One region of the Paenibacillus sp. YSY-4.3 genome, then DNA from elsewhere that is predicted to be linked to it. Evidence: riboswitches for the same ligand, from Rfam matches in the RefSeq annotation. Region 1 holds a riboswitch; each other region holds the start of a gene.
The links. Region 1 has a riboswitch for cobalamin ahead of ACYUJT_RS07925 (anaerobic ribonucleoside triphosphate reductase). Riboswitches for the same ligand answer to the same signal wherever they lie in the genome.
Positions count from the first base shown of each region.

Region 2: another riboswitch for cobalamin. It lies ahead of metE (5-methyltetrahydropteroyltriglutamate--homocysteine S-methyltransferase); the one in region 1 lies ahead of ACYUJT_RS07925 (anaerobic ribonucleoside triphosphate reductase).
Region 3: another riboswitch for cobalamin. It lies ahead of ACYUJT_RS14675 (LysR family transcriptional regulator); the one in region 1 lies ahead of ACYUJT_RS07925 (anaerobic ribonucleoside triphosphate reductase).
Region 4: another riboswitch for cobalamin. It lies ahead of ACYUJT_RS15970 (DUF4430 domain-containing protein); the one in region 1 lies ahead of ACYUJT_RS07925 (anaerobic ribonucleoside triphosphate reductase).

Region 1 covers NZ_BAABMC010000002.1:209,339-217,303, forward strand. Annotated here, with positions in the region: gene ACYUJT_RS07915 (cell division protein FtsQ) at 1-755, opposite strand, end outside; gene ACYUJT_RS07920 (MurR/RpiR family transcriptional regulator) at 967-1,797, shown strand; cobalamin riboswitch at 1,937-2,169, shown strand; gene ACYUJT_RS07925 (anaerobic ribonucleoside triphosphate reductase) at 2,358-4,334, shown strand; gene nrdG (anaerobic ribonucleoside-triphosphate reductase activating protein) at 4,331-4,849, shown strand; gene ACYUJT_RS07935 (ribonucleoside-diphosphate reductase subunit alpha) at 5,102-7,435, shown strand; gene ACYUJT_RS07940 (ribonucleotide-diphosphate reductase subunit beta) at 7,900-7,965, shown strand, end outside.
Region 2 covers NZ_BAABMC010000001.1:1,167,893-1,175,857, forward strand. Annotated here, with positions in the region: gene hrpB (ATP-dependent helicase HrpB) at 1-466, shown strand, start outside; gene ACYUJT_RS05515 (PTS transporter subunit EIIC) at 721-2,238, shown strand; gene ACYUJT_RS05520 (response regulator) at 2,404-3,045, shown strand; gene ACYUJT_RS05525 (helix-turn-helix transcriptional regulator) at 3,242-3,601, shown strand; cobalamin riboswitch at 3,698-3,894, shown strand; gene metE (5-methyltetrahydropteroyltriglutamate--homocysteine S-methyltransferase) at 4,029-6,335, shown strand; gene ACYUJT_RS05535 (MgtC/SapB family protein) at 6,476-7,189, shown strand; gene ACYUJT_RS05540 (response regulator transcription factor) at 7,321-7,965, shown strand, end outside.
Region 3 covers NZ_BAABMC010000004.1:69,519-77,483, forward strand. Annotated here, with positions in the region: gene ACYUJT_RS14665 (sialate O-acetylesterase) at 1-386, opposite strand, end outside; gene ACYUJT_RS14670 (DUF6953 family protein) at 782-1,018, shown strand; cobalamin riboswitch at 1,752-1,956, shown strand; gene ACYUJT_RS14675 (LysR family transcriptional regulator) at 2,188-3,129, shown strand; gene metE (5-methyltetrahydropteroyltriglutamate--homocysteine S-methyltransferase) at 3,150-5,420, opposite strand; gene ACYUJT_RS14685 (aldo/keto reductase) at 5,862-6,815, opposite strand; gene ACYUJT_RS14690 (helix-turn-helix transcriptional regulator) at 6,916-7,644, opposite strand; gene ACYUJT_RS14695 (serine hydrolase domain-containing protein) at 7,924-7,965, opposite strand, start outside.
Region 4 covers NZ_BAABMC010000004.1:344,552-352,516, forward strand. Annotated here, with positions in the region: gene ACYUJT_RS15940 (endonuclease/exonuclease/phosphatase family protein) at 1-545, opposite strand, end outside; gene ACYUJT_RS15945 (glycosyl hydrolase family 8) at 717-1,871, shown strand; gene ACYUJT_RS15950 (diguanylate cyclase domain-containing protein) at 2,083-2,958, shown strand; gene ACYUJT_RS15955 (hypothetical protein) at 3,004-3,156, shown strand; gene ACYUJT_RS15960 (glycosyltransferase family 2 protein) at 3,149-4,444, shown strand; gene ACYUJT_RS15965 (acyltransferase family protein) at 4,615-5,679, shown strand; cobalamin riboswitch at 5,743-5,940, shown strand; gene ACYUJT_RS15970 (DUF4430 domain-containing protein) at 6,114-7,886, shown strand.

The DNA.
Region 1 (7,965 bases):
CTTTCCAGGAAGTCGGCATCCCATTCAACAAGCGCCATATCCGATTCAGCCAGGAACTCAGCAACTGCAGCCAGAACGGCCAGTATTACGGAAACGACGATTAATCTGGGAGCCATAATTTCACCGAGTGAATATTTCATCTTATTATTTCTAGGCTTCATGCCAAGCAGCGGTTCGATTTTCCCATATAAACGAGGCACAAGGTACAACGTCGGCAGCAGCGCGAACAGAATGCCTGAGAACAAAACATCGTTTAGAAAAGCCACTCCTTCAACCACCACAACGCTTTGCGCTAATCCCGGCACCGCCTCAAACTCCTCCACACCGATCCATACTTTGGCGATATCGACCGCGCAACTGATAAATTGGTGAATGACGACTCCCATCATCGCTGCGACGCCAACCTGTCTGCGGTTCTGAGGATCGCTCACCAGCGTCCCGGCGATGAACATTGCCAGTGAGAACCCGATGAACTTCTCCAGCTCGCCAAGTCCGCCGAATTGCCCTAGCATGATTTCGCCGAAGATGACTTCGCCAAGCGCCGCCCCGACCGCCGCATAGAACGGATGGAACAAAATGCACAGCGTCAGCGGGATGAACGCGAAGTATTCGACCGACAGTTCGATCGGTCCCAGCTGAACCGACGGAATCAGTTCGGTGATCATATTCGACAAACCGTACAGCGACATCGATAGAATGAATACCATCATTTTCTGGGACTGGGTTAATACATACCTTTGTTTTAATTGAGCCACTCTAGCTTCCCCTCCTGGTTTCAGATAGCTCCACTATAGGAGGGAAATATTAATGCTGCTTCTATATCTTGTAAATCATATGTAAAAATTATTTCATGAATTTATTTAATGAAAAAAATATATCATTCCTTGCTAGATTCTCATTACCGCCCTCGTGCGGATATGTTAATCTAAAGCTATCCATTCAACCGAAGAAAGAGAGGCCACCCCGATGAACTTGGACTGGAATTTAGAAACCTTATCCCCAGGTCAATATAAAATTGCCGACTATATTCAGAAAAACATGCAAACCGTCCTCTTTCTGACCGAACAAGAAATCGCGGACAACTTGGGACTCAGCATCGCTTCCGTATCGAGGTTTTGGCGTTCTGTCGGTTTTAAAAATATTAAAGATTTCAAAAACCAGCTTCGCGAGCATTTGGAAGTTACCCCTGCCGCCAAGATGAAAAACATCATGGATAGAGCAAACGCGGCGTCCTTTCCAGGTCAATTCCTTGCCTCCAGCATTGAGCATCTAGAAGGCACGCTGCAGCATTATTCACAGGAAGCATTTGACGCCGCTGTTGATGCACTTGTCACGGCGCGCAGAGTATATTTGTATGCCCCGGGTCCCTCGTCCGGTCTGGCCCAGTTGATGCATTACCGCCTCAGCCGCTTCGGCCTGTCCATCCATCACCTTGATCGCGGAGGCAGCGAGCTGTTCGAGGATCTGCTCCATATTACAGGCGAAGACGTCGTTGTCCTCTTCGGCTTCGTCCGATTGCTTCCAGAAGCCAAAGTGATCGCTGACCATGCCAAGCAATGCGGCTACCGTACAGTACTCATTACCGATCGCCTTGTCTCCGACTTCTCGGGCCAAAGCGACGTAACCCTGTATGCCAGCCGGGGCGAGATTTGGGAATTCCATTCGATGATCGCCCCGACCTTCCTGGTAGAGAACCTGATCGTCGCTACCGGGATGAAAAACCAAGAGCAGCACCTGCGCAAATTAGAACAGCTGAACCACCTGCGCAAAAAATACGACCATGAATTGCCGCGATAAATGTTCACAATTTTTCTTCATCTCCCACTCGCCGCATCAGGGTTGCTTTCACCAGTTTTTTCATACTTTTTCATCACTCGGCTGGTGAAGTTGTCTGTTTACAAACACTACATATTGGGGTAATGTAAGTTGCAGACAACCAAATATAGTGGAATCGGGTGATCCAGCCCTCTATTGATCGGCTGGGGCTTAAAAGGGAAGTGCGGTGCAATTCCGCTGCGGTCCCGCCACTGTGACCGGGTGCCTGCAAGAGCTCACCAAGCTCTTTGCAGCACTTTACTGACAAGGGCCACTGCAGATGCTAGCCATCTGCGGGAAGGCGTCAGCGAAGAAACCGGAAGCCAGGATACCTGCCCAATTCTGTATTGACACCAAGTACCAGATGAACCTGCGAGGAACAGGTAGGTGTCCGCTTGCAGCTTACATATGTATCTATCCTGTATCTAATGGATGATCCAAGCAGTTCTTCCAACGCGCATTCGGGCATTTCCAACCTTGCACAGTCGGAAATGCCTTTTATATGGTTGTAATGTGTAGTTTTTCGGGAGGGAAACTTTGTTATGGCGATTATGAACCCGGTTTATACAAGCCGCCAAGACATGCTGGAAGAAGTTATTACATTAGGAGAAGAGATCGTTGCGAGCAGCAATCTTGAAGTGCTGCGGGAGAACGCTAACTTGAACGGCGAAAGCTTCTCCGGCAAGATGAGCAAATTCGGCAGCGAATACGCGAAATGGTATGCGAACCATTTTGTCATGCCTAAACCACTCGTTCAGGCCATTCAAGACAATGTCGTCTACGTACACGATTTGGATCAATATGCGATCGGAACGACGAACTGTATCTTTATTCCGTTCGATAAGCTGCTGCGCGAAGGGTTCAACACCGGGAACGGCAGTGTAAGGCCGCCGAATTCAATTATGACGGCGATGGCGCTCGTGGCGATTATTTTTCAATCCCAGCAAAATGCGCAATACGGTGGAGTATCCGCCAACAAGCTTGATCATGACCTGGCGCCTTATGTGACCAAATCCTTCATCAAATATTTCCGCAAAGGCTTGGACTACTTCGAAGAAGGAGACAAGGACGCCGAGTACGGCCTCATCACAATGGCTCGCTCCGATCTGCAAGCGCAGTATCCAAGAGCTTTCAAATATGCAGTCAAAGAGATCGAAGGCGAAACGCTGCAGGCCGCCGAGAGCCTCATTCACAATCTCAATACGATGTCGAGCCGGGCGGGCGGACAAATTCCGTTTACGAGCATCAACTACGGCACCTGCACGTCGATAGAAGGACAACTCGTCATCAGCTCCCTGCTTGCCGCAACGATGCGCGGACTTGGCAGCGGCGAAACGCCGATTTTTCCAATTCAAATTTTTAAATGCAAGCAAGGCGTTAATCAGCAGCCCGGAGAACCCAATTACGAGCTGTTCCTGAAAGCAGCGGAATGCTCGGCCAAGCGGCTGTATCCGAACTTCGCCAACCTGGACGCCCCGCTCAATCTGATGTACTACAATCCGGCGAACCCAGATACCGAATTTGCCACGATGGGCTGCCGCACGAGGGTGCTAAGCGACCGCTTCGGCCGCAACCGCCTTTCCGGTAAAGGAAATTTGTCCTTCAATACCCTGAACCTGGTCAAGCTGGGCCTGGAACATGGCATTGCGTTAGGACAGCGGCAAACCGCAGATGAACAAGGCTTCTACCGTGAACTGGAACGTTATATGGATATCGCTTTGGACGGGCTGCTGCACCGCTTCCGGATTCAATCGTCCCAGAAAGCGAAGGCTTCCGACTTCATGATGCGCGAAGGCGTATGGGAGGGCGGCGAACATCTGAACCCCGAGGATACGGTGGAAGAGCTACTCAAGCACGGCAGCCTGTCGATCGGCTTCATCGGGGTCGCGGAATGCATGAAAGCCATGTATGGTAAACATCACGGTGAAGATGCCGATGTATATAAGAAAGCTTATAATTTGATCGCCTTCATGCGCGACTATTGCGACCGTCAGAGCGAACGGCACAACCTGAACATTACCCTGTTCGCCACTCCGGCGGAAGGGTTGTCCGGGAAGTTCACCAAGCGAGACCGGGCTAACTACGGGGAAATTCCTGGCGTCGTTGACCGGGAATATTACACGAACTCTTTTCATGTGCCGGTATACTATGACATCAGCGCAGCTAAAAAAATCGAGCTGGAAGCACCGTTCCACGGGCTGTGCAATGCGGGAGCCATCTCCTACATTGAGCTGAACGGCAACGCCCGCAGCAATCCGGCCGCGTTTCTGAGAATCATTCAGTACGCACTGTCGCAGCAAGTGAGCTACTTTAGCATAAACCATCCGATTGACCGCTGCTCGGGCTGCGGTTATGAAGGAATCATCGGCGCTGTTTGCCCATCCTGCAACGCCAGCGAGCAGGACGTCCATATCCGCCGCCTGCGGCGCGTGACCGGATATTTGACCGGGGATTTCCAGACGCGGTTCAACGCCGCCAAGCAAGCCGAGGTCCGCGACCGCCTGAAGCATTCGACATGAACATTTGCGGCTATTACCCGGAATCGATTAATGAAGGCGAAGGACTGCGGGCGGCGCTCTTTATAAGCGGATGTCGCCATTATTGCAAGGGCTGCTTCAGTCCGGCCACCTGGAATTTCAATTACGGCGAGCCCTTCACTTCCGAACGGGAGCAGGAAATTATCCAGGACATCGCCGGCAACCCGCTGCTTAGCGGACTGTCGATTCTTGGCGGCGACCCTTTTTTCTCGGCAGCCCAGGTCAGTGCTTTCCTCGATCGTTTGCGCGAGGCCGCAGGCTCGTTATCCGTCTGGATTTACAGCGGGTATACGTACGAGGAATTAACCGAGGACACGCAGTCACCGGAATACGGACTGTTAAGCCGCTGCCAGGTTCTGGTGGACGGGCGCTATGTCGATGAATTACGGGACCCATCCCTGCTCTATCGCGGCAGCTCCAATCAAAGGCTGATCGACATTCCGGCGAGCCTGTCCCAGCGCGGCATTGTCGAATGGCAGCCAACTTTCTCTTTCTAGCCGACTCTGTTTCTAGTATAATTATAATTTGTGTTCGTTCTATTGACGTCACTGGCGCCAAATCATAACGTGGCTGTTCAAAGCTCTTCTATCGATCAAGATCGTATAATTGCGATCTTTTGAGCCCGCGTATGAAGCGCCTCTTTTTTCGAGGAATAGTTGCAATTTAAGAATTAAAGATTTGAGCATCCAAGATTCGACAATGAATTGGAAGATTAAATATCCCACTTCAGGAAAGCGAGGAATTTTTACATGCCTTCACTCGTAACGAAACCCAACAATCGCCAGCTTGCGTTCGACAATGACCGTCTCGGAATTTACGCCGACCGTATTCTGGATGGATTACATACACTTGACAAGGAGCGTCTGCTGCGCGGCGTCACCGCTAAGCTGAGACATGACTCCGTCACCGGCGAGGAAATCAGCAGCGCCTTTACGATGTCCGCTCTGGAACTCGTCACCAAGGACGAGCCGGACTGGAAGTTTGCCGCAGCCCGCGCCCTGCTCACTACCTTATACAAAAAAGCAGCGGTCAACCGCCGTTACAAAGCGTATCCGGAAGAGCCTTACGGATCGTTCTACCATCTTATTACCGAGCTAGTCAAAGCGGGCATCTACCGCCAAGAATTGCTCGATTGCTATACGAAAGAGCAAATCGATGAACTGGGCGAGCTGATTGACCCGACCCGCGACCTGCTGTTCGATTATATCGGCCTGCTGACGCTCACCGAGCGCTACCTGGCTACCGATTTTGACGGACGCACGATGGAGCTGCCGCAAGAGCGTTACATGGTCATCGCCATGTATCTGATGCACCAGGAGCCTGCAGACAAGCGTCTGGAATTTGTAAAAGAAGCCTACTGGGCTATGAGCAACATCTATATGACCGCCGCTACGCCAACGATGTCCAATGCCGGTAAAAAAGTCGCTGGACAGCTGTCCAGTTGCTTCATCGATACCGTGGACGACTCGCTGGAAGGCATTTTCGATTCTAATACGGACGTGGCCCGCCTCAGCAAAATGGGCGGCGGCATCGGCGTCTATCTCGGCAAGGTTCGCGCCCGCGGCTCGGACATCCGCGGCCACAAGAACACCAGCTCCGGCGTTATCCCTTGGATTCGCCAGCTGAACAACACGGCCGTCAGCGTCGACCAGCTCGGCACACGCAAAGGAGCCATCGCGGTATATCTGGACGTGTTCCACAAGGATATCCTCGCTTTCCTTGACCTGAAGCTGAACAACGGTGACGAGCGGATGCGCGCGCATGACGTGTTCCACGGTGTCTGCCTCCCTGACCTTTTCATGGAAGCTGTCGAGGCTCGCGGCGAGTGGAACCTGTTCTGCCCGCACGAAGTGAAGAAGACGATGGGCTGGAAAGACGAGAACGGCCGCCCGCTAGGCCTGGAAGATTTCTACGACAAAGAGGTAGGCAGCGGCGAGTTCCGTGAAAGATATGAAGAAGCGGTCAATCATCCAACGCTGTCGAGAATTACGATGCCAGCGATCGATATCATGAAACGGATCATGAAATCGCAACTGGAGACAGGCACGCCGTACATGTTCTACCGAGACACCGTTAACCGCGCCAACCCGAACCGGGCGCACGGCATGGTCTACTCGTCGAATCTGTGCACGGAAATCATGCAAAACCAATCGCCAACCGTTGTAGAACAAGAGGAATTAGTAACGAAGGACGGCCAAACCCGTATCGTCGTTTCCAAAATTCCTGGCGATTTCGTCGTCTGCAACCTGAACTCGATCCACCTTGCCCGCGCTGTTCCAGCCGGCGTATTGGATCGCCTCGTTCCGATTCAGACGCGGATGCTCGATAACGTCATCGACATCAACAACATCGAGGTATTGCAAGCCCAGTACACGAACAGCCAATACCGGGCGATCGGGCTCGGCACCTTCGGGCTCCATCATTTGCTGGCCCTGGAAGGCATCCGCTGGGAATCTGAAGAAGCCGTTAAATACAACGATGATCTCTATGAAAAAATCAACTACCTGCTGGTCAAATCCAGCATGGAGCTAGCTATAGAGAAAGGACGCTATCCGAAGTTCGCCGGCTCCGATTGGGAGAACGGCAACTACTTCACATACCGGAATTACACCGACGGCACTCGTGAAGGCAAGTTCGTAACGACCGAACAATGGCGCGAGCTGGCGGAGGAAGTGAGCAAGAACGGCGTGCGCAACGCCTGGATGTTCGCGATTGCGCCGAACGGCTCGACTTCGATCATCGCCGGTTCTACCGCGAGCATCGACCCGCTGTACGAGCTGCTCTCCTATGAGGAGAAGACGACGTACAAAATCGCCAACCCGGCGCCGGATTTGTCCGAGAAGACGATCTGGTACTACAAAACGGCCTTCCTGATTGACCAGCACTGGTCGATCGATATGGCCGGAGCCCGTCAGCGCCACGTCGATCAAGCGCAAAGCTTCAACCTGTACGTGCGCCCTGACATCAAAGCGACGGAATTCCTGGAACTGCATTTACATGCCTGGAAGGCCGGCCTGAAATCGACTTACTATGTTCGCAGCCGCGCGCTGACGATCGAAGAGTGTGAGAGCTGCGCCAGTTAAGGGGATCCCAACCAGGATCCCAACCCACCCAAACCCTCCCTTGTCGTAAGGGAGGGCCCCCGAGGGCCCGCTGCCCTCGGGACTCCCGCAAAGGGGAGTAACGTTGGAGTTAAAGAGGCGCTCCTGCTCGCTGTTCCCTACGGGAATACGCTGTAGGTTTGTGCGTGGAACGCTTTTCCCCCTTCGGGTACGTCTTACTTTCGGCGCACCCGGGCCACCTGGAAACACACTGCGGAGGACTGCTGCTGTCGAGCGCACCCGAGGTAGTTCGTGCAACTGGGCCGCTTGCCGCCCTAACGGGCCCGCTAGAGTGGTCGCTCCTGCATAGGAGCGGACTGCTGCTATCAGCGGTTCATTGTGAGGGCTATGTGCTGGGTGGCGCTGTCCCCTGCGGGGATTCGCTTGGGCTAGTCAGACTACTAATATTTTTAAAATAACATCAAATCTTTGAGGAGATGAGATCATTGCAACTGCAAACGATTTTTAATACGGAGGCACCGAACAAATCAACTCGCATCATTAACGGAGAA
Region 2 (7,965 bases), on a different contig from region 1:
CGACGATGCTTTGGCTGAATCCGCGGGAGGGTGGTTAGCACCTTATATCGCCAACTTTCGTAAACGAGCGGACTTGCAGTCCCTGTCTCTGGCGATGATTTTCGAAAATGAGCTGGGATGGGAGCTCAAGCAGGAATTGAATGCGCAGGCGCCAACGCATTTGACAGTTCCCAGCGGCTCTCGAATCCAGATCCATTATGATCAGGGAGAGCCGTATGCCGCAGTTCGCCTGCAGGAACTGTTTGGCATGATGGACACGCCGCGCATCGGCTACGGGAATGTTCCGGTTATCATGCATTTGCTGTCTCCCGCTCGGCGTCCCGTACAGGTTACCGCCGATTTGCGGAGTTTTTGGTACAACGCTTATTTTGAGGTGAAGAAGGATTTGAAGGGCCGTTATCCGAAGCATTATTGGCCGGATGATCCGCTTCAGGCGACGGCAACGAATAGAGTGCGGCCGAAATGAACCGCATAGGTTACGATGGTTTATATGATTAGAAGCTTGGAGCCCGAGAGCTTCCGAATAAGAGTCGGATGCTCTCGGGCTCTTTTTTGTGTTGTGCGATTTTGGCCACCCGCAAGTTTGCGGTATGCGCAGAAATGTTTCAATGACAAGCATAAGGTGGGATTAGTTCTTATAAGCAGGTAGAGACATATAGATTTAATTGAAAGCGGTTTCGAATAACTGATGAATAATGATGTAGAAAGGAAGAGGATCGCATGTTGGCATTCCTGCAAAGAATCGGTAAATCGTTGATGCTTCCGGTGGCTACATTACCGGCGGCAGCTATATTGATGCGCTTTGGCAATATCGACTACATCAAGGATTTCCATTTCGGAGAAGGCATAGGGGGCTTTCTGAACAAGTATATCGCTCCATTTCTGGATGCCGGCGGAACGACTATATTTGATAATTTGCCGCTTATTTTTGCGGTAGGCGTTGCGATTGGTCTGGCCGGGGATGCGGTGGCCGCCCTTTCGGCGGTCATCGGATATATTATTTTGCTAAGGGTGCTCGAGGTAGTGCCCGGCGTGTTCACAGGGCTGATCGCCGAAGGAACCGTTCTCAACATGGGGGTGCTTGGCGGCATTATCGTCGGGTCGATTTCTGCGTATTTGTATCATCGGTTTCATAATATCAAGCTGCCGGATTGGCTAGGGTTCTTTGGGGGAAAAAGATTTGTGCCGATGGTCACGGCGTTTACGATGGTGCTGGTCGGACTTATATTTGGTCTCATTTGGGCTCCAATCCAGGAGGCCCTCGACGTGTTTGGAAATTGGGTGACGAGCCTAGGGGGCGTCGGTTCCGCAATTCATATCATTTCGAATCGCCTGTTGATTCCGTTTGGACTGCATCACATCCTCAACACGATCGTGTGGTTCCAAATCGGCAGCTTCACCGATGCTGCCGGCACTGTGATTCACGGCGATTTGTACCGGTTCTTTGCGGGAGATTCCTCCGCAGGCATGTTCATGACGGGCTTCTTCCCGATCATGATGTTCGGCCTTCCGGCCGCGGCCCTCGCTATTGTGCACACAGCGAAGCCGGAGCGCCGCAAAACGGTCGGTTCGATCTTCATTGGGGCGGCGTTCGCATCCTTCTTGACGGGAATCACCGAGCCGCTGGAGTTTGCCTTCATGTTCGTGGCTCCCGTGTTATATGTAGTTCATGCGGTGCTTAGCGGAATATCCGCTTATGTGACTTATGTGCTCGGTATGAAGCTCGGCTTCGGCTTCTCCGCCGGCTTTATCGATTATGCGATCAATTATCAGCTTTCGACGAAGCCGCTGCTGCTGATTCCAGTCGGGCTTGTCTTTGCGTTTCTGTATTACGTATTATTCCGCGTCCTCATCGTAGCGCTGAAGCTAAAAACGCCAGGCCGAGAAGATGAGCCTGACGAGTTGGATAATGAGGATGGCCAAGGGCTTGCCGGCCCGAGTCAGCAGGATGGATTGAGCGGCAGCGCCTCGAGCGAGGCAGGCCAAGCGAAGCCACAGGCAGATACTCGCGCCGCTAAAATTTTGCGGCAAATCGGCGGTCCTGACAACGTTAAATCTGTAGATGCTTGCATAACCCGGCTGCGCCTCATTGTCAAAGACGATAAGTTCGTCCATGACGCGGCATTGAAGCAGCTGGGCGCTGCGGGAATCATCCGGCTGGGTCAAGGCGCGGTGCAGATCGTGTTCGGGCCGCAATCCGAATCGATCAAAGATGAAATCATGGAGTTGATGAAGTAAGAAACGGGAAAGGTCAGAATACCAGGCAGGGTTAGCGGGGCGATTGTTTTCGCCCTGCTTTTTACTTTGCCGCAAAGGCTTGCCAGGCCCAAGGCCTATGGCGTATATTCGGTGGAGTATGCCAGCAAAACCACATATATCATTTTCATGAAGGAGATTGGGGCTATGAAGGTAAGAGTGTTAGTCGTTGACGATCATCCCCATGCCCGAGAGGCCATCGGCGAAATATTATCGGATGACGACAGCTTTGAAATAATCGGGTATGCCGAGAATGGAGACGAAGCCCTGCTGCAGACGGAGCTGTGGATGCCCGATCTTATTTTGATGGATATTCATATGCCGGGGAAAGACGGTTTGGAAACGACGAGGGAGATCAAGCTGAAGTATCCTTATGTCAAAATCGTGTTGATTACCGTCTCCGATGATGCGGCTCATCTGTTTGAAGCGCTGAAGCAAGGAGCACAGGGCTATTTGTTGAAGAACTTGGAGCCGGGCACCTGGCTGCAATATTTACGGGCGGTCGCTAGCGATGAAGCTCCGCTGTCCAGCGAGCTGGCTTTTCGGATTCTTCAGGAATTTCCGCTATCGAAGAAAAATAAAAGTGATGATCACCCGCTTACGAGCCGGGAGCGCGAGATTTTGGATTGGGTCGCCAAAGGGATGACCAACCGGGAAATCGCTAAGGAGCTGCAAATTTCCGATCAAACGGTCAAAAACCACTTGAAAAATATATTGCAAAAATTGCATTTGGAAAATCGTGTGCAATTGACGAGATACGCTTTGGAGCAAGGCTGGGTCGAACGTTAACTTCTAATGATCATATTTCAATATATGAAAAATTCACAACAATAAAGCCCAAAAACCTCTCTTGCTCCTATCTGCAAATCCTACTCATTTCTACGTACTTAGTAAACTATGTATATGTAATAAAGAGCAATATAGACAGCTGTTGTGAAAAATTCATAGCTATTCTATACTTTAGGAAAGAGCAGGAGGCGGGACGATGGCTTTTATGATTGCACAGCGAGCTTACATTAAGCTCTATTTGATTTCGATGGTTGAGCAGAGAAGGGGCTACGGCTACCAAATGCTCGAAGAGTTGAAGGAGGAATTCAAGCCGTTCGGCTATGTTCCCCCGCAGAGCGAAATTTATCGGGCCCTTCATGAGTTGGTACAGGAGGGGGTACTGTACCGTACAAAGCATCTGAAAGGGAATGATCCCAGCGTAGATTTCCAGGAAATTGTGCTCTATCATTTCACCGATGAAGGGCATGAGAAGGCAGAGCTATATAAGAAGCAGGTAAAGATCGACTTAGACCGCTGCATTGGCATGCTGAATAAGGCCGTTGCTGATAATTATTGATTTTTGTGCATAATTATTGCATTTTTATTCAAGGACTAATCCGATTTGTATTGTATTATTTGACAACATGAAGTAACATAAATTTTATATTTATAACCGAATATTTTGGGAACAGGTGCTTTAATCGCCGTCGATTGAAGCTTAAAAGGGAAGTCCGGTGCAATGCCGGCGCGGTCCCGCCACTGTAACAGAGGAGCTGGAAGCGTTCATGCCACTGATGATCCGTCATCGGGAAGGCAGCTGTCCAGTTGTGATTCTGAAGCCAGGAGACCTGCCTGTTCTGTCAACACTGCTGTACCTACGGGAGATAGGGAGGTGTTAAAGATTTGAACCATCGCGCAGCATGACGAGGTCCTCTTTAGCCATTCCAGCTATAGGGGGCCCTTTTTGTTATTGGAAAGACACATACACTGGGGAGGAATTATTAATGAGTCATACGGTAAAAAGCGGAAATTTAGGTTATCCGAGAATCGGCGGGCAACGGGAATGGAAGAAAGCGATTGAAGCCTACTGGTCTGGCAAGCTGAACGAGCAGCAACTGCACGAGCAGTTGACGGAGATCCGGCTTCATAATTTGCGGCAGCAGCGGGATCAGGGCATCGAAATTATCCCTGTAGGCGATTTTACGTACTATGACCATGTCCTCGATATGGCTGTTATGTTCGGACTTGTTCCGGAGCGGTTCTCCTATAGCGGCGGAGAGGTATCGCTTGATACGTACTATGCGATTGCCCGGGGGAATAAAGAAGCGCCGGCGAGTGAAATGACGAAATGGTTCAACACGAACTATCATTATATTGTTCCGGAGCTTGGGAGCAGAAAACCGCAGCTAACGACAAACCGTCCGCTGGCTGCTTACCAGGAAGCGAAAGAGCAGCTGGGCATCGAAGGAAGACCCGTGCTGATCGGGCTGTATTCTTTCCTCAAGCTGTCAAAAGGGTTTAATGAAGCAACAGAGTGGGATCATTGGGTGGAGCAGCTGCTGCCGCTATATGTTCAAGTGCTTAAAGAGCTGGTTGCTGAAGGCGTAACCTGGGTTCAAGTGGATGAACCGTCCTTGGTGACCTCTGTATCCGCCGAGGATATGACGCGGGTTAGAAACATTTACGAAACGATTCAGCGCGAGGCTCCGGAAATTTCCGTTCTACTGCAGACATATTTCGAAGCGGTTGACCGTTATGAGGAAGTCGTATCCTTGCCTGTAGCAGGCATCGGCCTTGACTTCATTCATGGCGCAGACGGCAACCTGGCTGCCCTTCGCAAGTTTGGATTCCCGGCAGGCAAGACGCTGGGAGCGGGAATCGTCGATGGCCGCAATATATGGCGCACGGATTTGTATCGCCAGGAGCAGCAACTGAAGGAGATCCTGGAACTTACTTCCGGTGCCGAGGTAATCGTGCAGCCGTCCTGCAGTCTTCTGCATGTACCGGTGTCGGCTAAGCAGGAGCAGGCGCTGGTGACGGTGCTTCGCGACGCTTTGTCCTTTGCCGAAGAGAAGCTGGATGAGGTCGTGGCATTGAGCGCTGCGGTTAATAAAGGCATTGACAGTGTGAAGAGTATATTCGAAAGCAATCGCCTCGCGCTTGATAATCTAGCCCAGGATCCCGCACGCAACCGGGCAAACGTAGCGGCAGCGGTAGAGAAGATCGCCGCCGAGCCGGCAACGCGAGCAAGCGAGTTCGCAACTCGCCGCAAGAAGCAAAAAGAAAAATGGCATTTGCCGCTGCTTCCGACAACGACAATCGGCAGCTTCCCGCAGACGGCAGAGGTTCGCTCCGCCCGTCAGAAATGGCGTAAGGGAGAATGGAGCCAGGAGCAATATGATGCATTCATTAATGAGCATATTCAGCAATGGATTTCTCTTCAGGAGGAAATCGGCATCGACGTGCTCGTACACGGCGAATTTGAGCGTACGGACATGGTGGAATTCTTCGGCGAGAAGCTGCCGGGATTCGCCTTTACGAATGGCGGCTGGGTTCAATCCTACGGAACGCGCTGCGTGAAGCCGCCGGTTATATATGGGGATGTCGATTTCGACCAGCCGATGACGGTGAAGGAGACGGAATATGCGCAGTCTCTTACGAACAAGCCGGTCAAGGGAATGCTGACTGGGCCAATCACGATTCTGAATTGGTCCTTCGTGCGCAGCGATTTATCACGTGAGCAAGTCGCTTATCAAATCGCGCTAGCCCTGCGTAAAGAGGTAGAGGCGCTGGAGCAGGCAGGGGTTGAAATGATTCAGGTTGACGAACCTGCGCTGCGCGAAGGCTTGCCGCTGAAGCGCCAAGACTGGGCGGGGTATCTGGACTGGTCCGTCAAAGCGTTCCGCGTCACAACTTCGACTGTGCGGGATACGACGCAAATCCATACCCATATGTGCTATTGCGAGTTCCATGATATCATCGATTCCATTCGCGCCCTGGATGCGGATGTCATCTCCATTGAAACTTCGCGCAGCCATGGCGAACTAGTTCATAGCTTTGAAGAGCACACGTACGATCTGGGCATCGGCTTAGGCGTATATGATATTCACAGTCCGCGGGTACCGTCGGTTGAGGAGATGACCTCCATGATCGACCGTGCGCTTCAAGTGCTTGATCCTGAGCTGTTCTGGATCAATCCGGACTGCGGCCTGAAGACGCGGGGAGTGGATGAGACCGTGAAATCGTTGAAGAACATGGTCCTGGCCGCAAATCAATACCGCGCTAAAGAGTCGCTAATCGGCGCCAAGTAATCCGCTGATCTTTATAATAATAGTAAACAATAAGGCTACCCTGAATAGGTTATAAGATAACCTGAGGGGTAGTCTTATTTTGATTGCATAAACATGGCAGTTCCACTTATACTCACTCTATACGCAGGAGGAGATCAAGAATGTTAATGGAATGGGAAATTATAATGAAGCTGTTTATCGCGCTTCTGTTCGGCTTGTTCATCGGCATCGACCGTCAGCTAAAGCAGAAACCGCTGGGCATTAAGACGAGCATGGTCATTTGTATTGCCAGCTGTCTGGTGACCATCGTATCGATTCAATCGTTTGCCAAATTCGCCGGCCCCGATCATCCGAATATGGATCCGATGCGATTAGCAGCGCAAATCGTTAGCGGCATCGGTTTTTTGGGTGCCGGGGTTATTTTACGGAGAAGCAATGAGGGAATTTCCGGGCTTACGTCAGCAGCGATGATCTGGGCGGCATCAGGCATTGGAATCGCCATCGGTGCCGGATTTTATCTTGAGGCGGCGCTGGCGGTCGTGCTGCTCATTTTGGCGGTGAACTTCATCCCTTATATGATCAAGTGGCTCGGCCCTTATAAATTGAATCAACGCGACGTTTCCGTCAAAATCGTGATGGAGGATCAAGGCAATGTCACGAACCTGATCCGCATTATTGAGGGCAAGGATGAGAAGGGAACGGCTGCGAAATGGAACCGCCATCGCATACGCCGTTTGAAAATAAAGGATTTGGAGGAAGGGCGGCAGCGTATTGATATGGTAATCTCGGCCTCCGAACGCGAATACACGCCTGAAATATACCATTTCGTACGTCAAATCGATCATGTCGTTAGCGTTGAAGTAGAAAATTTGTAGTGCCTGTAACTTTCCAATAGATCCGTCCGTTTTTAAGATAATCAGAAAGTTATTCATATTAGGCGATTGGGTCATGGTATGATAGAACTAACCTATCTTTAGAATAATCACCCCAAAGGATGGATTATTGGATGAGCAAACAAATTTTAATTGTAGATGATGATGAGAAGATCGCGAAGCTGATCGAGATATATTTACTGAATGAAGGCTATTCGGTATTTAAGGCAGACAATGGACCGGAGGCCCTTGACATTGTGGAGAGTGACCCCATAGATCTGGTTATCCTGGACATCATGATGCCGGGCATGGACGGAATTACTGTTTGCATGAAAATTAGGGAGACGCGAACGACGCCGATATTGATGCTGAGCGCCAAGGACGGGGATATGGACAAAATAACGGGCCTTATGACCGGGGCTGACGATTATATGGTGAAGCCGTTCAACCCCCTAGAGCTGATTGCCCGGATCAAATCGCTGCTGCGCCGCTCCTCATACAGCATGCAGCCTGCACAGCCTCCGCAGGATCACATTATTAATTTGGGTTCCCTGCAAATCGACAAGGAGACACATACGGCAACGGTCGATGGCCGGGCAGTCAAGCTGACACCGATCGAATTCAATATATTGTTCCTGCTGGCCAGTCATCCTGGGCGGGTATTCGGTTCGGAGGAGATATTCGAGCTAATTTGGAAGGACAAGTATTTCGAGAGCAACAACTCGGTCACCGTTCATATCAGCCGGCTGAGGGATAAGCTGGAGAAAGAAATGGACGGC
Region 3 (7,965 bases), on a different contig from region 1:
TCATGTAGCGAACGATAACTGTCGCTCTCACCCTGGTGCCAAAGGATTCCGCAGATTTGACTGGACCGCAAGGCGAAGCGAGCCTCGGACAAAGCATGTTGAAAAAGGATGCCTTCCCGATGCCAGTCATTCAAGGAACTGCCACCTTCCGCACAAGGAATCAAACCAATTTCTTCATCGGGGTTGGCTTTCGACCAGGCATCGGCGAAAGACGCCGCCAGGCTTACACCGGAAATCGGACGGTCATAATTAATCGGTTCTGTCATCATCTGCCACTGTCCATTACGCAGCATTTTTATTTTTTCATGATAGATAGGGTCGACTTCATGCAAAAATCCACGGCCTGCCATATTAGACTGACCCAACATTAAAAATGATTGTATCATTTAATCTTTACTCCTTTTCATAACTATTACGGTCTAATTGGTCTAAAAACATTATATAGTCTAATTAGACTATTGTCTATTAAGAGGGCTCAATACTTCATCTAACCCCATTATGTTGTAAATGAAGAGATGTTTGGTTTGGAAAGCCCTGTTTTGGTAAAATATATTGAAGACTTTGAAGAAAACTTAGAATCCTAGAATGAAGAGTATTAGATGAATCTTCCCTTTTCGCATAGTGGAAAAATGTATTTTAAAACAAGGGAAATGCCTATGTCTTCCTCACTCTATCTATTTCATGAAACTTTTAAGAATAAGCTCTCGGAAGTAGAATATGAGAAGCTGAGTGAGGATTGCTATAGTTGTGACAGCAAGCGAGTAGAAAGGAGAATAATCCTATGGAAGTAACCGCACAGGAAGTGGCTGAATGGATGGTCAAGGAAATCAGGTCTACGGGAACGCTATACCAGACCGATGCGATTGAATATGTGAAGACCCATTTCGGCGAACAATTCGTATTCGTGAATGAGAATGGAAATACATCGCTGTCTAAAGAAGTGAAGAAGGCTTTCCGCAAACTCCACGGCGGCAGAATTGCTTGGGACCGCGACGGATTCTTTTGGGCTTGGACCTGAGGAGGCATTGGCCGTAGTAGACCGGAGCTGCTACAATGCCTACTATCGCATGTCGCTTGTTATAACGCTACGTGATCGTGCAAGACCCTGATGGCAACTTAATCAATCTTTTCGCTTAGTGGGGATGCCAACATAAGATTTACTAATTTCTCGCCGCCACAAGTTCTTGCCGAACCCTCCAATGAACTGACTTACTGTCGGACCCAGGCTCAAGAGGTAGCACGGAGAACCGTATCATAAGTGACGGCGAAAATTGGGGTGTCGGGGCAAAACTAATTTTGGGCCCCGGACCCATTTAGCCAGCGTAAAACGGGTTGCCTCGCCAATTTTCACGGTGTGCCCAAACCTCCTTCTTTATTGTCCTTAACCAACTTGTTAAAAAGACAAAGCCATTTGATTTGACGGCTACCGCAGAAGACATCGGTGAGCTTCACGGGAGACTCATCCGTGTTGGAAGAAACTTTGTCGAGTTTATCAAGATGCCAGGCCGGAGGGTTCCTACTCTGTTTCCGTTAAATCAGTTCACTGAAGTCGAATGCGAACATGAAGATGAGGAATAGGAACTGCGAACGACCCGCAAGTAGTGCGCATGAAGATATATCGTTGCGAGTCCGCGTTAAAACGCGGATTTTTTTATTTTTACGATACAGCGCGGTCTTTTGATCGCCATCTGCTGCTCTTGTTTTTATCGTTAATTGTCGAGTAAGATGTAGGTATCATTAACTTTGTATAAATTGCATAATTGAGAACAGGTGTCTGATCGGCGACGTGCTTGTCGTTCTGACTTAAAAGGGAAGTTCGGTGCAATACCGACGCGGTCCCGCCACTGTAACGGAGGAGCAGGCAGCTCAACCGGCCACTGATCTACATGGATTGGGAAGGCCGCTGCCGAGTGACGATTCCGGAGCCAGGAGACCTGCCTGTTCTGACAGCACTGCTGTACCTACGGGAGATAGGAAGGTGTTAGATGAACCGTCATAATATACGATTATGCAGGCGTCTTTCCCTATGTTTTTCACAGGGAAGACGCCTTTTATTGTTGCTAGCAGACACAACACGTTAAGACGTGTACCACTATGCCGTTATGGGTGAGCAAATTGCTTCATTAGGCTAGTCAGCGGGAAAAGTCTCGTGGCGTGCAGAAGATGATTAGTGAAGGGGGTATTCCAATGACCTTACAACAATTGAAATATATTCTGACTATCGTGAATTGCGGCTCGATAAGCGAAGCGGCAAAGAGGCTGTTTATTTCGCAGCCGAGCTTATCCAATGCGGTGAAAGAAATCGAGATGGAAGCAGGTATTGAGATTTTCCTTCGATCGTCCAAGGGAATCGTGCTATCCAGCGACGGAGCGGAGTTCCTATCTTACGCTAGGCAAGTCGTAGAGCAAGCTGAGCTTCTCGAGCAGCGGTACATGAATCGTAAGCCTTCGAAGAAGCTGTTCTCGATCTCAACACAGCATTATGCCTTCTCAGTGCAGGCTTTCGTCGGACTGCTGAAGGAGCTTAAAGTGGATGAGTACGAGTGCACGCTACGCGAAACGCGTACCCACGAGATTATCGAAGACGTACGGAATATGAGAAGTGAGCTCGGAATCATTTATATCAGCGAATTCAACCGAAAGGTGATTCAAAAGATATTAAAGGACAACGATCTGCGATTTCATCCGCTGTTCCAAGCGGAAGCGCACGTATTTATCAGTGAGGAGCATCCACTTGCCTCTAAGTCGCTGCTGGACATCGAGGATTTGGATGACTTCCCGTGTTTGGCCTTTGAGCAAGGTGAATATAATTCCTTTTACTTCGCGGAGGAAATACTCAGCACGCGAACGTACAAGAAGAAAATACTGGTCAGTGACCGTGCCACGTTATTCAACCTGTTGATCGGGCTTAATGGCTATACGATTAGCTCAGGCGTACTGAATAAGGATCTGAACGGGGAACAAATCAAATCTGTACGACTTCGTACGGACGAGAACATAAAGGTAGGTTACATCGTGAATCAAAAGGCGAGCTTGAGCCAGCTGGCTGCCGCCTATTTGATGAAGCTCAAAACCGTCATTACGGAATTCGGCTACCCGATCATAGACCAAGAGGATGAGCTCGACTGAGCCCATCCTCTTGTACGTTATTATAGCGTTGCTCTTACTTCTTTGGCTGCTTGGACAAGGTTTTCCAAGCTGGCCCACGTTTCCGTAACACCGCGAGTTTTAAGTCCGCAGTCCGGGTTAACCCATAGCTTGGAGACTTCGATCTTGTCGAGCATGTGGCCCAGCGTTTCTTTAAGCTCGTCGACGCTAGGAATTCGAGGCGAATGAATGTCGTATACGCCGGGGCCGACTTCAGTACGGAAGCCGCATTCGTTAATTGCATCGATGATGGCTAGATCCGAACGCGACGCTTCGAACGTAATGACATCGGCGTCCATCGCATCGATATCGCGAATGATGTCGCTGAACTGGCTGTAGCACATATGGGTATGAATTTGCGTTTCGGCTTTAACTCCGCTGTGTACAAGTCTGAAGGCAGGAATCGCCCAGCTCAAGTACTCGCTCTGCCAGTCCGAATGACGCAATGGAAGCTTCTCTCTTAATGCAGCTTCGTCGATCTGGATAATCTCAATGCCGTTGGCTTCGAGATCGAGTACTTCGTCACGAATGGCAAGACCGATCTGAAGAGCGCTTTCCTTCAGGCTGATATCTTCGCGAGGGAACGACCAGTTCAGGATCGTTACCGGACCCGTCAGCATGCCTTTGACCAGTTTGTTAGTACGGCTCTTCGCGAATGCCGAATATTCTACCGTAATCGGCTTGTTGCGGCTAATGTCGCCCCATACGATTGGCGGTTTTACGCAGCGCGTTCCGTAAGACTGCACCCAGGCGTTCTCTGTGAAAATAAAGCCATCCAGGCATTCGCCAAAGTATTCGACCATATCATTGCGTTCGTATTCGCCATGGACAATGACGTCAATTCCGATTTCCTCCTGCTGTGCGATGCACTCCGCGATCCGCTCAAAGTTGAATTGCTTGTACTGTTCCTCGGTGATGTTGCCTTTCTTAAAGGCTGAACGGTTAGCGCGGACTTCAGCCGTTTGCGGAAACGAGCCGATCGTCGTCGTAGGCAGCAGCGGCAGATTGAACTTCGCTTTCTGAATGGCTTCACGCTCAGCGAACGCAGGCAATCTCGTGAAGTCGGCGTCCGTCAACTCCGCCACTCTCTTCTGTACCGAGTTGTCGTTCGTGAGGCGCGAAGCACTGAATAGCTTCTCATTCTCCGTGTAAAAAGCAGAGGCTTCAGGGCTCGCTTGCTCCAGAATCGACTTAAGTTCTGCAAGCTCGCGCAGCTTTTCTTCCGCGAACGCGAAATATTGCTTATTCGCCGCCGTCAGCTTCGTTTCGTTCTTAATCGTGTATGGGACATGAAGCAGCGAGCATGAAGTGCCGAGCACGACTTGGTCTGCATGCTTGCCGATCTCGCAAACGAGGGCAATCGTCTGCTTGTATTGGTTTTTCCAGATGTTCTTGCCATTAATTACACCGGCGAACAGCACCTTATCGCTTGCGAAGCCATGCTTGCGCACGAGGTCCAAAGACTGCTTGCCCTCGACGAAGTCGATGCCGATTCCGTCGAACGGCAGCGCTTGAAGCACCTGATAGCAGTCGCGAACGTCTCCAAAATACGTTTGCGCGACAACTTTTATGCTTCCTTTGGCGGACAGGATACCGTTATAAAGCTCCGTGAACAGCGCGATATCTTCCGCAGTCAAATCCGTTACCAATGCAGGCTCATCCAGTTGAAGCCATGCTGCGCCCAGCGTGTTCAATTGGTTCAGGAGAGCCGTATAAGCTTCGACAACCGCAGGCACGAAATCCTTTGCTTTCTTCGAGCCGGTGAATCTCGCGAGCTTGAGCAGGGTGAATGCTCCGATCAGCACAGGCTTGGTTGCGATGCCGAGCTGTTTTGCTTCCGTAAATTCGTCGAACAGCTTCGATCCGGCTAAACGGATGCTTGTTGTATCGTCGATTTCTGGCACCATATAGTGGTAGTTCGTGTTGAACCATTTTTTCATCGCCAGCGCTTTAACGTCGCCTTTGTCGCCTTGATATCCTCTCGCCATTGCGAAATACGTCTCCAGCGGGCTTAGGCCGAGCGCTTGGTATCTTTGCGGAATGATCCCAAGCAAGCAAGCTGTGTCGAGCAGTCCGTCGTAGAAGGAAAAATCGTTGGACGGAATGAAATCGATGCCGTTCTCCTGTTGAAGCTTCCAGTTTGCCGATCTAAGCTGAGCTGCCGTTTGTTGCAGTTCTTCGACGGGAAGTACGCCTTTGAAGTATTTTTCGGATGCGAATTTAAGCTCTCTAAGCGCGCCAACTCGCGGATAACCGATGATGGATGTTTTCAATTATAACAGCTCCTTATGTGGTATGTTGGTTTCATTATAGAGCGTGGAAGCTGCTATTGGTAAATACTTAAAAACTATATAGAGGCATAGCTTTTTGCTATAGTCTGCCATTGATTTTGCCGTTACTATGTTACGCTGTAACCCCCGTACCACAACTTATGACGCAATTAGTAGGGATTGAAAGTTAAAAGACTATACAACCAATCACCCCATAGAGCTGGCGGATCTCATCAAACTCTCCATCATTTCGTCGGAATGGTGCACCGCGAACATCAACGGAGTGCATTGATCGGATGCTTGAGCCCTGAGCGAGATTCGGTTTGTAGCAGATTATTTTAATGATTGGATTTAGAATTAAGTATTACACTAATAAATTAACTTTAGCCGTACGGAGGGTTACCCGTACGGCTAAAGTCTGATATAGGAAGGCCGAGTGCTTTATCAGAAGGCGCCGAAGCGGTTGCCTGCGGCCACGCCTTTGGGAGAGATACGTTCAATCTCTGCCAAATCTTCGGCTGTCAGCTTCACTTGCAGCGCGCCGAGGTTCTCTTGCACACGATCCAATCGTTTCGTTCCCGGAATCGGCACGATCTGTTCGCCTTGTGCCAGGAGCCAGGCCAGACTCAATTGGGCGGGAGTACAGCCTTTATTGGAGGCCATTCTCTCGATTAGAGAGACGACCTCAACATTCTTGGCGAAGTTCTCGCCTTGAAACCGTGGGTAATAGCGCCTATAGTCGTCTTCCGGTAAATCCTTGAATTTCTTGATCTGGCCGGTTAGGAAGCCGCGGCCAAGCGGGCTGTAAGGGACTAGGCCGATACGCAGCTCCTTAAGAAGTGGGAGGATTTCATCCTCCAGTTCCCTGCTCCAAAGGGAATATTCGGTTTCGACTGCGGTAATCGGATGTACCGCATGAGCACGTCGGATGATATCGGTTGGCGCCTCAGACAAGCCAATATATCGGATCTTCCCTTGCTTAACGAGGTCAGCCATCGTGCCGACCGTTTCTTCAATGGGAGTATTCGGATCAGGGCGATGCTGGTAATAGAGATCAATGTAATCTAGTCCCAGGCTGTAGAGGCTGGCATCAACGGATTTCTTAATGTAGGCGGGGTCTCCTTTCGGTCCTTGCCCGTGCGTGATGCCGAATTTGGTTGCAATAACGGCCTTATCGCGCCGGCCTTTAAGGGCACGTCCGACAAACTTCTCATTTTCACCGAACCGCCCTAGCAGATATTCCGTCCCATAAAGGTCGGCCGTATCGAACATCGTCACGCCCATATCCAGTGCTCCCTGAATAGTATGCACGGATTCATCGTTATCAGGCATCATCATCGTTCCGAGGCCGAGGGCTGACACTTCAAGTCCTTCGTTCCCTAATTTTCTTTGCTGCAACATAGGCTCCCTCATTTCTGGTTTAGGATGTTTCGAATATAAACCTACTCTAATCGATCCTTATTGAGGCAGCCACACAACGTTCTTACTAGTAAAAATACTAACAGTCTGCAGCTGGATCATCCGTAATTGGTGTGTAAATGCAAATGTGGATATCCGGGCTATCAGTTAGATTAACCAATGATTGGATGTCATAAGATTGATAGACACCGGGGGGCTGTAGAAATATCCGGTTTACTTTTTTTAGTTGAACATCGTACTGTTTCCAGATTCGTTCGAATTCGGCGTTGTTCTTAATAAGATGTTCTATATTCACAATACGACTGCGCATTTCCGTATCTTCGAATAACAAACGAATAAAATAGCGTTCTTGGACAGGAATAGAGGCAAAGTCGAAGAACATCTCCTGGGCTGCCTTGTTCCAAGCGAGCACTTCGGTCCTCTCATTCGTGATATGAGAAGGGAACGCCAGCTGATCGATAATCTGCTGTATCTGTGGATCCACGACAGCTCGTGTCGCAAGAGGCGTCTCGGATGCATGAGGGTTCCATAACTGATATAAATGACTTTTCTCTGCGGGAGATAATCGGAGAGCTTGGGCGATGCAGTCGATCACATCTCTGGAAGGGGTCAGATCCCGTCCTTGTTCAAGCCATGTATAGTAGGTGACGCTTACACCTGCTAGTACGGCGACTTCTTCGCGACGTAATCCAGGCGTCTTCCGCTGCCCGCTCGTGAACTCCAAGCCCGCATCCTCCGGAGAAAGCCGCTCTCTGCGTGATTTGAGAAACATCCCCATCGCTTTTGCCTTGCTGTTCGTAACAGTCATGGATCGAACACCACCTTAAAGTTTGGTATTGCGCCATTCATTGGATAACAAAAGAATAGCTTTGAAAAACAATAACAATTGTACTATAATAGCTAACAATTCACTGTGTTATCAGCTTTCGCTCTATAGATGATACGGTGAACCATACCATAAGTGACGGCTAAAAATAGGGGGTGCCCTGGCACTTCCTTTTTGCTGATATTGTTCACTCATTAAAATAAATCTTCGCGTTTTTTCAATAAGCGAACGAATGAAATGCTTATTTTCGGAGCGAGGCATTTATCGTTGAGTGTATACAAACCATGTAATGCTTGCTGCTAA
Region 4 (7,965 bases), on a different contig from region 1:
GGCAAATCGAGCCTACGGGCACTCGTGCTATGCACTGCTGCCAGCGTTAATAGGCCGCTGTTTACGGATCCCATAGGTTTAAAAAGGGGAACCGGAACCCATGGCACCTTGTAATTCAGTGCAAATGTATGGCCGTAGCCAGGCAGCTGGCCCGTCAAGTAGCCGGCTTCATTCAGATGATAGCTGCGGGAAGCAGCTATATCCACCTCCTGTAGAAGGAATATGTCGGAAGCGGCTTCGGTCATGAACGCAGCGATGGCGTCCATATTCGCCTTTGTCTGTGCTTCGCTGCGGGAGCGGGATTGCCTTCCTCCATCCATGAAGAAATCCTGATCCTTGTCGAGACCCGCATACCCGATATTGAAGGTAGTAATCGTAAACGCCTCGCCGGGCTTCAGCTTCCGCTCCTGGTTCCGCTGCACATTCAACGGGGTCACTTCATCAGGCTTATAGTCTGTTATCGTAATATAGAGCAAAAAACCGCCGATGATCAACACAGGCAGCAGAGCGGCCATACCAATCCACAGTCTCCAGCGTTTTGCCACTGCTTCTCCTCCTCGTTATTTCTATGTATTTATGCCATTCCTCTTCATACTACTGAAAACTTACCATGAAGTCAGATGAGGTTCCAGACTTAGTTATAAATACTTACAGCGTGTTTAGAGAATATAGGATAGAATGAAAGTGGAAATCCAAGATTTAGGTCATTGGTTATAGTGAAATTGGCTAAAAAGGATTTTGTACCCAAACGCGAGAAGGTGAGAATAATGACCGTACGGCGCTATAGCTGGACAAAGCTGCTGATTGTATTAACGATAGTTGTATTAGGATTATCCGCTGCCGTCGGCGCGTATTCCAAGGAGGAGGCCGTGAAGAATACAGGCTCATCCACAGAGAAGTTCATTACGAAGCATATGACGAATGCGAATGGAACTATAGCCACCTATTTAAAGCCGGGAACCTCAACCGATCCGGATATCGTGGCTGGGCGCGAGGCGCTTTCCGAGTCGTTGGGATTTTGGATGCAATATGCCGTAAAGAAGCGGAATCAAACGTTGTTTGAGCGCAGCTACCAAGTTCTGAATAGCCGATTTTTGACGTCGGAGAACTATATTGTCTGGAAGGTAGAGTCAGATGGCCGGGTGAAGGTAAATACGAATGCGCTCGGTGATGATTTTCGTATTATCGGCAGTCTGCTGGAGGCATCACGGCTTTGGAAGAAGGACGAATATTTGGCTACAGCAAGAGAAATCTCGGATACGCTGCAGATGTACGGGCAGAATGAAGGCTACTTCGTCGACTTCCATGATTTCGCGAGGGATGAATCTCCAACGACGCTGAGCCTGGCTTATGTGGATATAGGTGTGCTTAAGCTAATGAAGGATCACCAGCTTATCGATTCAGGCACTTACGAGCAATACGTTCGTTTGCTATCCGAAATGCCGGATGACGGCGTGTTCTATCCAGTAACCTTCGATGTTCAACAGCGGAAGTATGCATTCGATGGCCATGTTAATCTTATCGATCAATTAATTATAGGCATTCACCGTGCAGAGATGGGCAAGAAGCCGACCGCCCTTATCTCTTTCTTGAAAAATGAGCTCCGCCAGCAAAAAACCATCAAAGGACGCTATAACCGGGCAACCCGGACGGCAGAGGTCTCTTATGAATCCCCTTCGGTGTACGGCCTTGCCATACTGCTGGCCTTGGAATGCGGAGATAAGGAATGGGCTAAGCAGTTGAACAAACAAATGATTTCTTTTAAAAATAGGGACGAATCATATTCTGGCGGGTATGTGTTTAGTAAGAACACCCACTTTTTCGATAATATTCTTCCATTGCTTGCCGAGACAGCTTTACAAAATCCTTAATTTAGGGTAATTGTTCAGAAAGTGTACAGATTCAGTTTGTAGAATATAGTATGAAAAGATCGAAATATCCGTTAGTTCCATATTTTATATACTGCTGTGCCACGGGCACTTCTCGTATGAGCTCATATGGGAATTGCCTATTTTTTTACATCCATGGACTGTCTGCGAGAACTTCCCATGGGCCGATCACAACATAGAAGGATGGTTAATTATGAGGGCCAAGATACCGACACATCGCATTGCCTGGGGCTATATCCTGCTTATTTTGGTGGCGATCGTACAGCAGTTTCTCGTCTTTCTCAATGTTTATCTTGAACAGAGCTACTCCGGGGCGGAATTCGCATTTAGCATGGTGGCCTTGGCGGCGCTGCTAATCGGGCTGATTCTTCCGCTTGGGGTATCCGTCGTTGGGGTGTTCGTGTTCCTCGTCAGTTATTTTGTATGGTTAGCGACTTATGCGCGCCTGGATGTTTTGGCATTCTCGTGGATTTTGCTTATTCCGGCTAATATCGGCATTGCTGCTGTGATCAAGTCGGCGCTGATTCGCAGCAAAGTCGTCATCCAGCGCTTGGAGGAGCTGGAGCAGCTTACACCGCAGGTTGATCTGGATACGGCGCTGGGCAACAAAGAGGCGCTGGCCGAAATTGTCGTCAAGCAGTCCAATTTGGCCAACAGGTATTCGGATCACTACAGCTTCTGTATGGCGATGTTCAAAATCGATTTTCTATCCCTGGTGCAGGAATCGCTTGGTTCGCAGCGTTATGCTCTGCTTCTGCTGGAGCTATCGAATATTATTCAGACTCAGATCCGTTATGAGGATTATAAATTTTCCCTGGAACAGGGCAGGTTTATCATTTTGTGCCCGATGACCAACCATGAATTTCTGCAAGCGATGACGGATCGGATCAAGCTGGCCCTGATGGACGTTCATTTCCTGGATAAAAAGGGGCATCCCCTTAAGCTCGTCATTCGTGCGGGAGCGATCGCGTTCCAGAAGGATCAGTTCAGCAAGTATAAGGATATCGATGCGGTCATCGCTGCACTAGAGAGACATACCGAGACGGATTTGATTGGGGAGTACATATGATTTGCTAGACGGATTACCCCGGATGCGGGAGGGAGGTGGCAGGATTTGCTTATGGCGTCGTACATCGACTGGTTCATTCCATTATGTACTGGAGTTAGCTTCATATTCGCGGTGACTGTTGTGATTCTGACGGCTGCTACCCTGGTGTTCCGGGCCAGAGTGAATAAAAAGTATGATCGGGGGAAATTCAGTGGCTGATTTATTGTTGATTCTGTGTATGGTTAGCATCTGGATCGCCGTGTTCCAATCGATCATCATCATGATCGGGGCCATTCGCTTTGTATGGCGGCAGAGCACAACGCCTTTGGTAATGCCTACCGATTTGGAAGGCTTCCCTACGGTAACCGTGATGGTTCCGGCTCATAACGAAGAGCTCGTCATCGCGGCAACAGCGAGGCATGTTCTCCATCTGAACTATCCCGAGCATAAAATACAGTTTATCGTCGTGGCGGATAACTGCACGGATAATACGGCAGGGCGGCTAAAGGCACTTAAGGCACAGCCCCAGTACCAGCATCGGGACTTCTTCATTATGGAGCGCAAAGGAACGGGCGGCAAGTCGGGCGCCTTGAATGATGCGCTGGAGCATGCCACCGGAGAGTGGATTTGCATTTTTGACGCGGACGCTGCGCCGGAGAAAAATTCGCTGCTCTTTCTCGTGCAGAAAGCGATGGAGGAGCCGGAGTTGTACGGGGCTGTATTTGGCCGTAACAAAGCCCGGAACCGGGGCCAAAACTTCTTATCTAGATGCATTAACCTGGAGCTGGTGACGATGCAGAGAGTGCTGCATACCGGCATGTGGGAGCTGTTCAAGCTGGGGACGATTCCGGGCACGAATTTTATTGTCAAAACATCACTAATCAAAGAAATCGGCGGTTGGGACGAGCAGGCGCTTACCGAAGATACGGCCATTTCGTTTGAAATCCTCTCAAGAGGCCAGCTCATTGCGCTTGCCCCGCAAGCCGAGGCTTATCAGCAGGAGCCTGAGCAGCTTTCCGTATATATGAAGCAGCGCGAACGATGGGCCAAAGGGAATTATCAGGTGGTACTGGATAATTTCCACCACTTGTTCAAGCCTTCGAGCTGGCGCATCAAGCTGCATGTGCTTTTCTTTACGGCCAGTTATTTCTGGTTTCTGATTACGATCGTTATCTCCGACCTCATTATTGTCGTGAACATTGCTTATTGGCTGATCGCTCTATTTAAGCCGGAGGTGTTGTCTCCCTTCCAGTTTGAGGGCGATGTGTACATTTACCTGATTATCGCCTGGGCGCTGATGTATTATTTGTATGTGCTGCAGATCAACCTGGCACTGGCTTCCGATATCGGGCAGAGCAACGTCCGCAATTTTGTCTTGTCCTGTATTACGTATTTCACATACGCACAGCTCTTCCTGGTCATTTCGCTCCGTGCCTCTTATAACATGATTATGGATAAGATCATGCATAGGGAAAGCAAGTGGTATAAGACGCAGCGATTTGATTAGTCTGCAATTTAAATCTATTAACAAGAAACTGAGGCCGCTCCCATGCTAAGGTGCATGGGGGTGGCCTCTTCAATGATTTCATGCACTTTTTTTTAGAATCGTCCGTATAGCCATTCAATTATCAAGACCTTCTATGGTAATGTACTAGTATGAAGAAGATAAATACTACGTTGACAGGGCTTCGGGGTTGGCTTGCAATCTCGGTAGTCATTTTTCATATTTACGGCTCGTCGATCCTTGAGGGGTACTTAAGGGAGTATCCTCGCAGTCATTGGAGTTATTTCATCAATTATGCTGGTCCGATTTCCGTTAATCTGTTTTTCGTCATCAGCGGCTATCTCATTACGCAGACGCTGCTTCGGCACGGGACGGTAAGGAAATTCGCTTTGAACCGAATCCTTCGGATTTATCCGGTGTTTTTGCTAATTCATATTCTCATATTTGCGGCAGGGCCGTGGATCGGCTATAAATGGATGGACAATATCGGTTTTGCCAGCTATACGGTTCATTTTTTCTCCAACCTGCTGCTGCTGCCAGGCGTATTTCCCCTGCCTATTGCCCAAATCGTAGCCTGGTCATTAAGCTATGAAATGGCGTTCTATCTCATGGCGGGCCTGATTTACATCATTTATCGCAGGAAGTCGCTTCCTGTATTTGTTAAATCTATTCTTTTAGGCATTATGCTGCTAGTTAGTGCGATGCTCATATACTATCACCCGGACATGCTGTTCTTTGTCGTGGGTATCGCCTCTTATTTTACAGAGTCGTTTCTGCGCAGGGTGTATCCTTACAGGAGAGCTTTGTATCTGAACGGGATAATATTATTCGGGCTCCTATATATGTGCTATCACTATAACGCCAGGCATGTGTATATATTGATTCCGTTAATTATTAGCTATTTTTTCTTTCAGTCCATTTTGCGGGAGCACGGGTTAATGTCCCGGTTTTTGCAGCTTCGCCCGATGCAATATTTGGGGAAAATCAGCTACAGTCTGTATATGTGGCATACGATGGTTATGTTTCCGCTCAAAAGAGTGATCCCCAAGCTGAGCATGCTTGTTCATCAGCCTTGGTTGGCATTTGCCGTATACGCTGCATTATCGCTGATCATTTCTATTGTAGTGTCGCATCTATCCTACCAACTTATCGAGCTGAGGCTAACGAGTTATTTGAAGAAGCGGCTGGGCAAGAACAACTCCAACGACACGTCGGCTCAATTGCCGTTTTCGCGATAGCAAGGCAGAAAAACCTTTGTCTAATCCCGTGAAGTCTGATACAATAACCCGGAATCAACCAATTTAATATTTTACTTATACGGTGCTGCCCATAATTTATTATGAAGCAGCTTAATAGGGAAGTTCGATGAAAATTCGACGCGGTCCCGCCACTGTAACGCGGAGCTGACTATCGTAAAACCACTGTTGATCATCAACGGGAAGGGGATAGTTGAAGCGATGATGCGAAGCCAGGAGACCTGCCGTGTAAGAGCTCTGTGATTTCTCACGAGGATGAGATGGAGATGTTTATTCGTGCTGCTGCCGTCATGCTTAGTCATTGGAGCGGCCGAGTGTGTATAGTGTTACACGGACAAATCTTCAGGAACATCTTTCTCTACGGGAAAGGTGTTTTTTTGTTGTCCACAAAAAACAATGGTAAAGGAGAGCGGACGTTGAACAGTTGGAAGAATGGGATGAAGAGAAGCTTGCCCGTATGGATGAGCTTCGTGCTGTTGTTGTCTCTAGTAAATCCTCAGCTCGCCAAGGCGGCAGGAGGGGCAAACAACACTCAGTTGAACAGTATGATTGCGAGCACCATGGATTACTATGCCAAGCAGTATAGTGATGCTAGCTCGACGAAACGAATCGAGTCCTGGTGGGAGCTCGTGGCTATATGGGGTGCAGGAGCAGATCTGCAGGATGGAAAATGGAGACTGCCTTCCTGGGAGACGACAGCGCCTAATTTGGCGGCAAATAACACGGGTACCGAGCATATCAGATACATATTTGGGCTGCTGGCTATGGGGAAAGATCCAGCGCATGCTTGGGAGACGGATCGAAATTTATGGGCTGAGCTTGCTGCGCAGCAGAACCCCGCTACGGGGGCGATCGGCGGCGTTAACAAGCACATCTGGGCCATGCTTGCCTTGGATGCCGGAGTCAAGCTCGGTGCAAACGTAGGCACATGGGATGATGCGGCGGCGAAAAAGGCTCTAGACTATTTGCTGTCTTGCCAGTACGCGGACGGCGGGTTCGGGTTAACGCCAACCGGGTCGTCCGGCGATACGGATATGACCGGCATGGCGCTGCTGGCGCTTGGCAATTATCAGGGGCAAAGCGCAGTGGACAGCGCCATTCAGCGCGCAAAGGAGCTGTTGAAGCAGCGGCAGCTCGATAATGGCGGGTTTAACTCACCTGGAACATGGGGCTCCGGTGACAACTCGAACAGTCTGTCTACTACGGTCTCTGGTCTAGTGGCCGTAAGCGACGATGCACTATCCTCCGAATGGATCAAGAACGGCCATTCGGTATTGGATGCATACGCGCTGTTCCAGATGGCTGACGGCTCCTTCAAATGGAAAGCTGCCGATGCGAGAATGAACAGCATGTCTACAGAGCAGGCGCTTATTGCGCTGCTCGACATCCAGCATGGGCAATCGACATGGTATCGTATTGCTGAAGCTGCGCCGGTTCAGCCTAGCATATCGGCACAGCTGCAAGTGACCGGAATGGACAGCGAGCTTTACGCTTCTCAGATAGTCACAGTATCACCGAACGGCGGGGAAGTTACGGCGCTTGATGTTATGAAGCAGGGTCTTGATACCGCTGTGCCGCCGATTAGTTACAGCATTACGGGCAGCGGGAGCAATGCTTACGTCACGGAGATTGGCGGACAAGTCGCAGGAACTTTGGGCGGCTGGGACGGCTGGATGTACACCGTCAATGGGGTTGCTCCTTGGGTCGGAGCGGGCGAATATGTCATTCAGCCCGGCGATCAGGTCCATTTCTATTACAGCCGCTGGGCCAGCATATCGGCGGCAGCGCTGGAAATTAGTCATGGAGCCTCGAACCCTGCGATTGAAATCAAGCTGGTAGGGGATACGTTTACGCCAGCTGCAGGGCAGGTAAATTATTGGCTTATCGACACCGGCACAACAGGGCTGCAGGTTGCTGGCGTAACCATGAGCAACAACCAGCAAGCTAACATTGCTTTTGCAGGTCAAGCTGCTGAAGGCATAATTACCGTACAGGCATTGGCTGGGGCTTTAGCCGGGCAGAGCGAAAGCGAGACGGTGAGTGTCGTTGTTCCAGCTTCCGCTGGGCCGGTTCACGAACGGATTATTTATGTTCCGGACGGCGAGACCCATTTCGAGAACGGGTCATATGGAGACCCGTTGACGGAAGACAAGGTCATCCTTGAGTTCACTAGAGCGCAATTGCCGTAGGTAACTTCAGTTACGGACAGTACGTATTTCGATATTGCACCGGATACCGAGGTCCGCTCATTAGGCTGGAACCGCCAAA